2 regions of the Mediterraneibacter gnavus ATCC 29149 genome follow, and region 2 is predicted to be linked to the other one. Evidence: a T-box and tRNA genes for the amino acid it is inferred to sense, from the RefSeq annotation. Region 2 holds a T-box; the other holds one or more tRNA genes.
What was found. The T-box of region 2 lies ahead of FXV78_RS09895 (valine--tRNA ligase). A T-box ahead of a tRNA ligase gene usually reads a tRNA of that ligase, here a tRNA-Val.

Region 1 (4,428 bases), 690 kb from region 2:
ATGATGGGATGGCTTTGTAAAAAAGTGCATCTTCCGGGGCTCTTAGGAATGTTGGTGACAGGGATCGTATTGGGGCCATATGCTTTGAATCTGATCGATGCTTCCATTTTGAATATTTCGTCTGAGCTTCGAAAGATTGCATTGATCATTATTCTGGCAAGAGCAGGGCTTTCACTGAATCTGGAAGACTTGAAAAAAGTAGGGAGACCGGCAATTCTGATGTGTTTTGTTCCGGCTTGTTTTGAAATTCTGGGGATGATTCTGCTGGCACCGAGGCTGCTTGGGGTTTCAATTTTGGATGCAGCCATTATGGGGACTGTTGTAGGAGCAGTCTCACCTGCCGTGATCGTTCCGAAAATGCTGAAGCTTATGGAAGAAAATTACGGGACGGGAAAAGGTATTCCTCAACTGATCCTTGCGGGAGCTTCTGTGGATGATGTTTTTGTAATTGTCTTATTTACAGCGTTCACTGGTCTTGCACAGGGGGATGCGGTATCTGTAAAAAACTTTGTGAACATTCCGGTTTCCATTGCGTTGGGGATTGTTGTCGGAATGACTGTCGGATATCTGATGGCAAAGTTTTTTGAAAAGATACATATCCGGGATACGTCCAAGGTGATGATCTTTCTGTGTGTTTCGTTTATTCTGGTCACATTGGAGGATCAGCTTGCGGATGTGATCCCGTTTGCTTCATTGATCGCTGTGATGGCAGTCGGAATCACGCTTCAGAAAAAGCGGAAAAGAGTTGCAGAACGTTTGTCTTTTAAATTCAACAAACTGTGGGTTGTTTCAGAAATTATGCTGTTTGTTCTTGTGGGAGCCACAGTGAATATTAAATATGCGCTGTCGGCAGGATTTGCAGCTGTTATTTTGATTTTTGGCGTGCTTGTATTCCGGATGGTGGGAGTATTTTTCTGTCTTTTAAAAACCGGTTTAAACAGGAAGGAGCGGACATTCTGCATGATCGCATATATGCCGAAAGCAACTGTTCAGGCGGCCATTGGAGGGATTCCGCTTGCCATGGGGCTTTCCTGTGGGAATATCGTTCTGACAGTGGCAGTTGTGTCGATTCTTATTACAGCTCCTCTGGGCGCGTTTCTGATTGATTTTACTTATCAAAAATTGTTGAGCCGGTAGGGTGTATTTTTGGCAGAAAAGCTGATATACTAGTGAAGTAAATTGAATGTCAGAAATAAGGAGAGTGTGAGATAGAGATGAATTTTCAGGAAAAACAGCAGGAATATGCAAGATTGATCGTAGAAAATGGCGCGGCCATCCAGAAAGGACAGGAACTGGTCCTGCGCTGCCCCGCAGAATGCTGGGAGTTTGGCCGGATGATCGTAAAGGCCGGATATGAGGCAGGAGCAAAAGAAGTGATCGTACACTGGGGCGATGATGAAGTTGCACGCTTAAGATACGAGTATGCACCGATGGAGGTGTTTGAAAATGTTCCGAAGTGGCGCGCAGATTCCATGAACAGCTATGCAGAAAATGGAGCGGCATTTATTGCGATCACAGCAGAGAATCCAAATGCTTTTAAAGGCGTGGACAGGGAAAAACAGATGGCAGCTGCAAAAGCGAATGACAAGGCGATGGAGCCGTATTACAAACGGATGGTGTCAAGCCAGGTGCAGTGGGTAGTGGCAGCTGTTCCGGGAAAAGAATGGGCAAAGCAAGTGTTTCCGGAAAAAAGCGAAGCACAAGCCATGGAAAGTCTGTGGGAAGCGATCTTCTGCGCAGTAAGGATTCAGGATGGAGATGCAGTTCAGGCATGGAGAGAGCATGATGCGCTGCTTTCCGAAAAATGTGAGATTTTGAACAAGTATCAGTTTACAGAGCTGCATTATGAGAATGAGGCCGGAACGGATTTCAGAGTAGGACTTGTGAAAAACCATATCTGGGAAGGCGGTTCCGAGGAATCCGGATCGGGAGTGCGTTTTATTGCAAATATGCCGACAGAAGAAGTATTTACAATGCCGGATTGCAGAAAAGCAGAAGGAAAGGTCGTAAGCTCCCGGCCGCTGAGTTATCGGGGGAATCTGATCAAAGACTTCAGTCTGACGTTCCATGAAGGAAAAGTTGTGGATTTTGATGCCGGAGAAGGATACGATGCATTAAAACAGTTGCTGGATACAGATGAAGGTTCCAAAAGTCTTGGAGAAGTAGCGCTGGTGCCGTACGCTTCTCCGATTTCTGAGATGGGAATCCTGTTCTATAATACCTTGTTTGATGAGAATGCATCCTGCCATCTTGCATTGGGAGAGTGTTATCCGACAACCGTTCAGGATGGAGAGAAGATGAATGAAGAAGAATTGCATCAGATCGGCGGGAATCATTCCATCAATCATGTGGACTTTATGATTGGTACAAAAGACATGAAGATTACAGGAATTACAGAGGATGGAAAAGAAATTCCAGTCTTTATAGACGGCAGCTGGGCACTATAAATGCAGAATTTGTTGCAATAATTTGAAAAATTGCAAAAAATGTGAAAAAAGGGTTGACATTCCCTGGTACAGGTAGTATACTAACAAAGTCGGTTGCGGGAAACGCATCCGACGGATATGGGGTCTTAGCTCAGCTGGGAGAGCATCTGCCTTACAAGCAGAGGGTCACAGGTTCGAGCCCTGTAGGCCCCATACCATAAAAGATGGCGGAATAGCTCAGTTGGCTAGAGCACACGGTTCATACCCGTGGTGTCGCTGGTTCAAATCCAGTTTCCGCTACTGAAAAAGAAGTCCTTGAATGAGGGCTTCTTTTTTGTTACAATCAGAGAATGAAAAAGAAAGCCGGAATATCCGGCTTACAAGGAGGCAGAAGATGAATAAAAAGTCATGGATGGTATTGCGGATCGTGGCGGGATTGTATCTGGTATTTCTTGGGGTTCAGATTATTTCTCAGGTGACCAAGGAGCAGCCGAACAATCTGGCGCTGATGATATGTGCCGCAGTTTTGTTTATTGGAGTGGGGGTTGTATATGCAGGTGCTGCGATCAGCAGCGTATGGAAGATGAGCAGGGGAGGAGAAAAATCTCAGGAGGATGATCTTCAGATTGTGGAGAAAGAGGATTCGATGGAAACTTCACAGGAAACACGAAGAGAGATTCCGGATATTCAGTTCAAGCAGGAAATGCCGGAAAAGGAAGAAGCAAAAGAAGAAAAAGAAGCTCCGATTGATACAGAAGAACAATCGGACAGCGAATAGAAAAGAAAAGCAGTCAGAAATAGAAAGGAGCAGATAAATATGAGAATTGGAATGGGATATGATGTGCATAAATTAGTAGAAGGAAGAAAACTGATCCTTGGCGGTGTAGAGATTCCTTATGAAAAAGGACTGCTCGGACATTCGGATGCGGATGTGCTGCTCCATGCGATCATGGATGCGCTTCTGGGGGCGGCTGCACTGGGGGATATCGGGAAGCATTTTCCGGATACAGATCCTGCGTATAAAGGGATTTCCAGCATCAGACTGTTGGAGCATGTTGCCGATCTCTTAGAAGAACATCAGTTTCTGATTGAAAATATTGATGCAACGATCATTGCACAGAGACCAAAGATGCGTCCTTATATTGATACAATGCGCGAAAATATTGCAAAAGCATTAAAAATTGAGTCGGATCAGATTAATGTCAAGGCAACGACAGAAGAGGGACTTGGATTTACCGGAAGCGGAGAGGGGATTTCCTCTCAGGCAATCTGTATGCTGGAAAAAGTGATGAATTACAGCAGTGTGGATGTGACAGCGCAGACAGGTGGATGTGCCGGCTGTCAGGGGTGCAAAAAAGCATAGATGGGAGAACGAGGATGGAACTTCGAAGACTGGAAGAACAGGAGCACCAAAAGACCCGGAAGCTGTGGGAGGAAGTGTTTTCAGACGATACCAGGGCATTTCTGGATTATTACTATTTTATCAAGACAAAAGAGAATGAAATCTGGGTGATTGAAGAAGACGGAGAGATCCAGTCCATGCTCCAGCTGAATCCTTATCAGCTTCAGGTGGCAGAGCATCCGTTTTTATGCCGTTATATTATTGCAGTGGCCACAAGAGCACAATACAGAAGCCGGGGTTATATGAGCAGTCTTCTGCGAAAAGCGATGCAGGAGATGTATGGGAAAAAAGAGCCGTTTACATTTTTGATGCCGGCAGCAGAGGCAATCTATACTCCATATGATTTTAGGTTTGTATACAGCCAGAGGCAGGCGGTGTTTGAAAAAAAGGCAGAGACAGAATTGATCGAAGAGGAAGATGCAACAATGTTTCAGGCAGAAGAACTGGCTGCGTTTGCAAAGGAGCGGCTCTTTGGAACGGCTCGGGTATATGCAGTGAGAGACGCGCATTACTATCAGACACGCGTATTGGAGCAGCAGAGTGAAAACGGCGGAATCCGAATGCTGAAAAAAGACGGAAAGCTGGTGGGGATCTACTGCT
Region 2 (4,428 bases):
GATGCGAAGAAGAAGCAGTTGGACACAATGCGATCGCAGCCGGATTCCAGGGACAGAGACAGTGGACAGACTTCTATCCAAACGGAGACTTTGCAGAAGCAATCCTGAACAGTTCCTTCGACTGGAACGGAGCAAGAGAGCCATACGTTCTGGCAACAGAGAACGACGTATTGAATGGTCTTGGAATGCTGTTCATGAAACTTTTGACAAACAAAGCTCAGATTTTCGCTGATGTTCGTACATACTGGAGCGGAGACGCTGTGAAGAGAGTAACAGGATATGAGATCGAAGGAAAAGCAAAAGAAGCGGATGGTTTCATTCACCTGATCAACTCAGGAGCTGCATGTCTGGATGCAAACGGAGAATCCAAAGATGCAGACGGAAACAATGTAATGAAAGCCTGGTATGATGTAACAGAAGAAGATCAGGATGCAATGCTCAAAGCAACAACATGGAATGCAGCTGACAACGGATACTTCCGTGGAGGCGGATTCTCTTCTCGTTTCCTGACACAGGCTGAGATGCCGGCAACTATGATCCGTCTGAACCTTGTAAAAGGACTTGGACCGGTTCTTCAGATCGCAGAAGGATGGACTCTGAACCTTCCAGACGAAGTTTCTGACAAACTTTGGAAGAGAACAGATTACACATGGCCATGTACATGGTTTGCACCAAGATGTACAGGAAAAGGTGCATTCAAGACAGCTTACGATGTAATGAACAACTGGGGAGCTAACCACGGTGCAATTTCTTACGGACATGTCGGTGCTGATCTGATCACAATGGCATCTATGCTGAGAATCCCGGTTTGCATGCACAATGTACCGGAAGAAGATATCTTCAGACCAGCAGCTTGGAACGCATTTGGTATGGACAAAGAAGGTGCTGATTACAGAGCTTGTGCAGCATACGGTCCATTATACAAATAAGAACAGTCAAATAACAAGGAGTACCCTCGGGTGCTCCTTATATAAAATTACAGAATGTTTGTGGAGGAAATCAATATGTTAAAAGGAATTCCAAAAATCTTATCACCAGAATTATTAAAAGTTTTATGTGAAATGGGGCATAGTGATCGCATTGTTATTGCGGACGGAAACTTTCCATCAGAATCTATGGGAAAAGATGCGATTGTGATCCGTTGTGACGGACATGGTGTACCGGAGATCCTGGATGCGATCCTTCAGGTATTCCCACTGGATACGTACGTAGAAAATCCGGTAAACCTGATGCAGCTGATGCCGGATGATGTGGGCAAAGTAGAGACACCGATCTGGGATACATACAAAGAGATCGTGAAAAAACACGATGACCGCGGAGAAGCTGCAATCGGAAATATTGAAAGATTTGCATTCTATGATGAAGCAAAAACAGCATATGCGATCATTGCAACAGGAGAATCTGCAATTTACGCAAATGTAATGCTGCAGAAGGGTGTTGTAGTAGAGTAGAAATTATAATTGTACGGATTCGGGCAATATAGATTTCTAGATATGATGACTGGGGAAGGGTCTGTAAAAAGCGGAACACTTCCTCAGTTTTTTGTTTATGCATGTCTTTTTGTCAATGGACATAGACTATAAGAGAAAGTAAAATATACTGGTAAAACAAAAAAATCTATCTTTATAATAGGAAGATGTTTGAATGGATATGTATGAGGTGTGAAGGTTTATGAATCTGGAAGAAATCTGGAAATGGCTGAAAGGAAAACGGAATACATTTTTTGCGGAGGCGGCAACTGCCTTTGTTTTAATTGCTGTTCTGGGTGTTGCAGGAATTACGGCGGGAAGATCCGGTATTGCAAAGTCTTCAGAAGTGGAGTCTGTACGGGCAAAGGCAGAAGCGAACAAAGTGGAGGAGCAAGAGCAGGAGAACGCAGAAAAGAAGCAAGAAACGCAGACGGAGGAAGTGATTGCCGACGGGCAGTACCCAATCATGGGACAAAGCAGTGTGACTACAGAGCAGATGGTTTCTTATTTTCAATCCAGTGGAAAAGCATATCCGGCGGAAAGCCTGGCTAAGGGCGGGGCGGACAGTATCGAAACATTTTGCAGGATTTATGTAGAGGAAGCGCAGGCAGAGGGTGTGAGACCGGAGGTCGCATTTGTACAGACTATGAAAGAGACTGGATTTCTCCAGTATGGAGGGGATGCTTCGATCGAACAGTTTAATTTTGCGGGACTTGGGACAACAGGCGGTGGTGTGCCGGGCAATTCTTATCCCGATGTGCGGACCGGGGTGCGGGCGCAGATCCAGCATTTGAAGGCCTATGCGACAGCAGATCCTCTGGCACAGGAATGTGTGGATGACCGGTATGAATATGTGCAGAAAGGCTCGGCTCCGTATGTGCAGTGGCTTGGTCAGAAGGAAAACCCGCAAGGGGCGGGATGGGCGACCGCAGAAAATTACGGATATTCGATCGTGGAGATGATCTCTCATCTAAAAGGTAAAAATTCGTAAAAGCGGGCAGGATACAAAAACTGTGTAAATTCTATGAAATATCTTAAGATTTTTGAAATTCCTTGACAAATGGAATATCGAAAGATATGATTATCTGGTAGTTAATATACAGTTAACAATTAGTTAAAATAAAAGGTTATGAGGGAGAGGAGTACACAATTACTCTTGGCAGAGAGAATCGTCCGGGGCTGAAAGGCGATTTCAAGAAAGGACTGTGGAAGGTAGCTTCTGAACCGGATATCTGAACAGGAAGTAGGGTATCCCGGAGTTGTTCACGTTACAGGACTCAAGAAGATATATGCGTACGCATATAATGAAGGTGGTACCGCGGAACATTCGCCCTTTGCATTTCTGATGTGGAGGGTGTTTTTTTGTTATTGAGAGAATGACGAGCGGGAAGGAACAGAACAGGGACATTTTGAGGAGGAAATTATGAGTAAAGAACTGGCAAAGACCTATGATCCAAAAGCGATCGAGGAAAAATTGTATGAAAGATGGTGTGAGAACAAGTATTTTCATGCGGAGGTGGACAGAAGCAGAAAACCGTTCACAACGGTGATGCCTCCTCCGAATATTACAGGAAAGCTGCATATGGGACATGCGCTGGACAATACATTGCAGGATATTCTGATTCGCTATAAGAGAATGCAGGGATACAATGCACTCTGGATTCCGGGAACTGATCATGCGGCAATCTCCACAGAGGTGAAGGTTACCAATCAGCTGAAGGAAGAAGGAATTGATAAGAAAGAACTGGGAAGAGAAGGATTCCTTGAGAGAACCTGGCAGTGGAAAGAAGAGTATGCGGGAACGATTGAAAATCAGCTGAAGAAGCTGGGAATTTCCTGTGACTGGGACAGAGAGCGTTTTACAATGGATGAGGGGTGTTCCAAGGCAGTAGAAGAAGTATTTATTAAATTATACGAAAAAGGGTATATTTACAAAGGTTCCAGAATCATCAACTGGTGTCCGAAATGTAAGACCTCTCTTTCTGATGCAGAGGTAGAGCATGAGGAGCAGGCAGGCAACTTCTGGCACATCAAATATCCGATCGTAGGAACAGATCGTTTTCTGGAGATCGCAACAACACGTCCGGAGACAATGCTGGGAGATACAGCCATTGCCGTACACCCGGACGATGAGAGATACAAAGATATCGTAGGCAAGAATGTATTGCTTCCGCTGGTGAATAAAGAGATTCCGGTCGTGGCGGATTACTATGTAGATAAAGAGTTTGGAACCGGTGCAGTAAAGATCACACCGGCTCATGACCCGAATGACTTCGAGGTTGGAAAGCGTCACAATCTGGAAGAGATCAACATTATGAATGATGATGCGACCATCAACGAAAAAGGCGGAAAATATGCAGGAATGGATCGCTACGAAGCGAGAAAAGCCATTGTTGAAGATTTAAAAGAGCAGGGATATCTGGTAGAAATCGAGCCGCACTCTCATAATGTAGGAACTCACGACCGCTGCGGAACGACAGTAGAGCCGTTGATCAAACAGCAGTGGTTTGTAAAGATGGAAGAGCTGGCGAAACCTGCAATCGAGGCACTTAAGACGGGAGAACTGAAATTTGTGCCGGAGCGTTTTAACAAGATTTATTTACACTGGCTGGAGAATATCAAAGACTGGTGTATTTCCAGACAGATCTGGTGGGGACACAGAATCCCTGCATACTACTGTGATGAATGTGGAGATTTTGTTGTGGCAAGAGAGATGCCGGAAACATGTCCGCACTGTGGCTGCACACACTTTACACAGGATGAGGATACACTGGATACATGGTTCAGTTCTGCACTGTGGCCGTTCTCCACACTTGGATGGCCGGACAAGACAGAAGATCTGGATTATTTCTATCCGACGGATGTTCTTGTAACAGGATATGACATCATCTTCTTCTGGGTAATCCGTATGGTATTCTCAGGATATGAGCATACAGGTAAATCTCCGTTCCATACAGTA

Region 1: it has a tRNA-Val gene. The T-box ahead of FXV78_RS09895 (valine--tRNA ligase) is inferred to sense a tRNA for this amino acid. The anticodon was not compared.

The regions. Positions count from the first base shown of each region.
Region 1 is NZ_CP043051.1:2,717,052-2,721,479, forward strand. It holds gene FXV78_RS13450 (cation:proton antiporter) at 1-1,137, shown strand, start outside; gene FXV78_RS13455 (aminopeptidase) at 1,215-2,447, shown strand; tRNA gene FXV78_RS13460 (tRNA-Val) at 2,567-2,639, shown strand; tRNA gene FXV78_RS13465 (tRNA-Met) at 2,653-2,726, shown strand; gene FXV78_RS13470 (hypothetical protein) at 2,821-3,204, shown strand; gene ispF (2-C-methyl-D-erythritol 2,4-cyclodiphosphate synthase) at 3,244-3,789, shown strand; gene FXV78_RS13480 (GNAT family N-acetyltransferase) at 3,804-4,428, shown strand, end outside.
Region 2 is NZ_CP043051.1:2,028,337-2,032,764, forward strand. It holds gene FXV78_RS09880 (L-fucose isomerase) at 1-929, shown strand, start outside; gene FXV78_RS09885 (RbsD/FucU family protein) at 1,005-1,451, shown strand; gene FXV78_RS09890 (glucosaminidase domain-containing protein) at 1,672-2,460, shown strand; T-box leader at 2,590-2,807, shown strand; gene FXV78_RS09895 (valine--tRNA ligase) at 2,893-4,428, shown strand, end outside.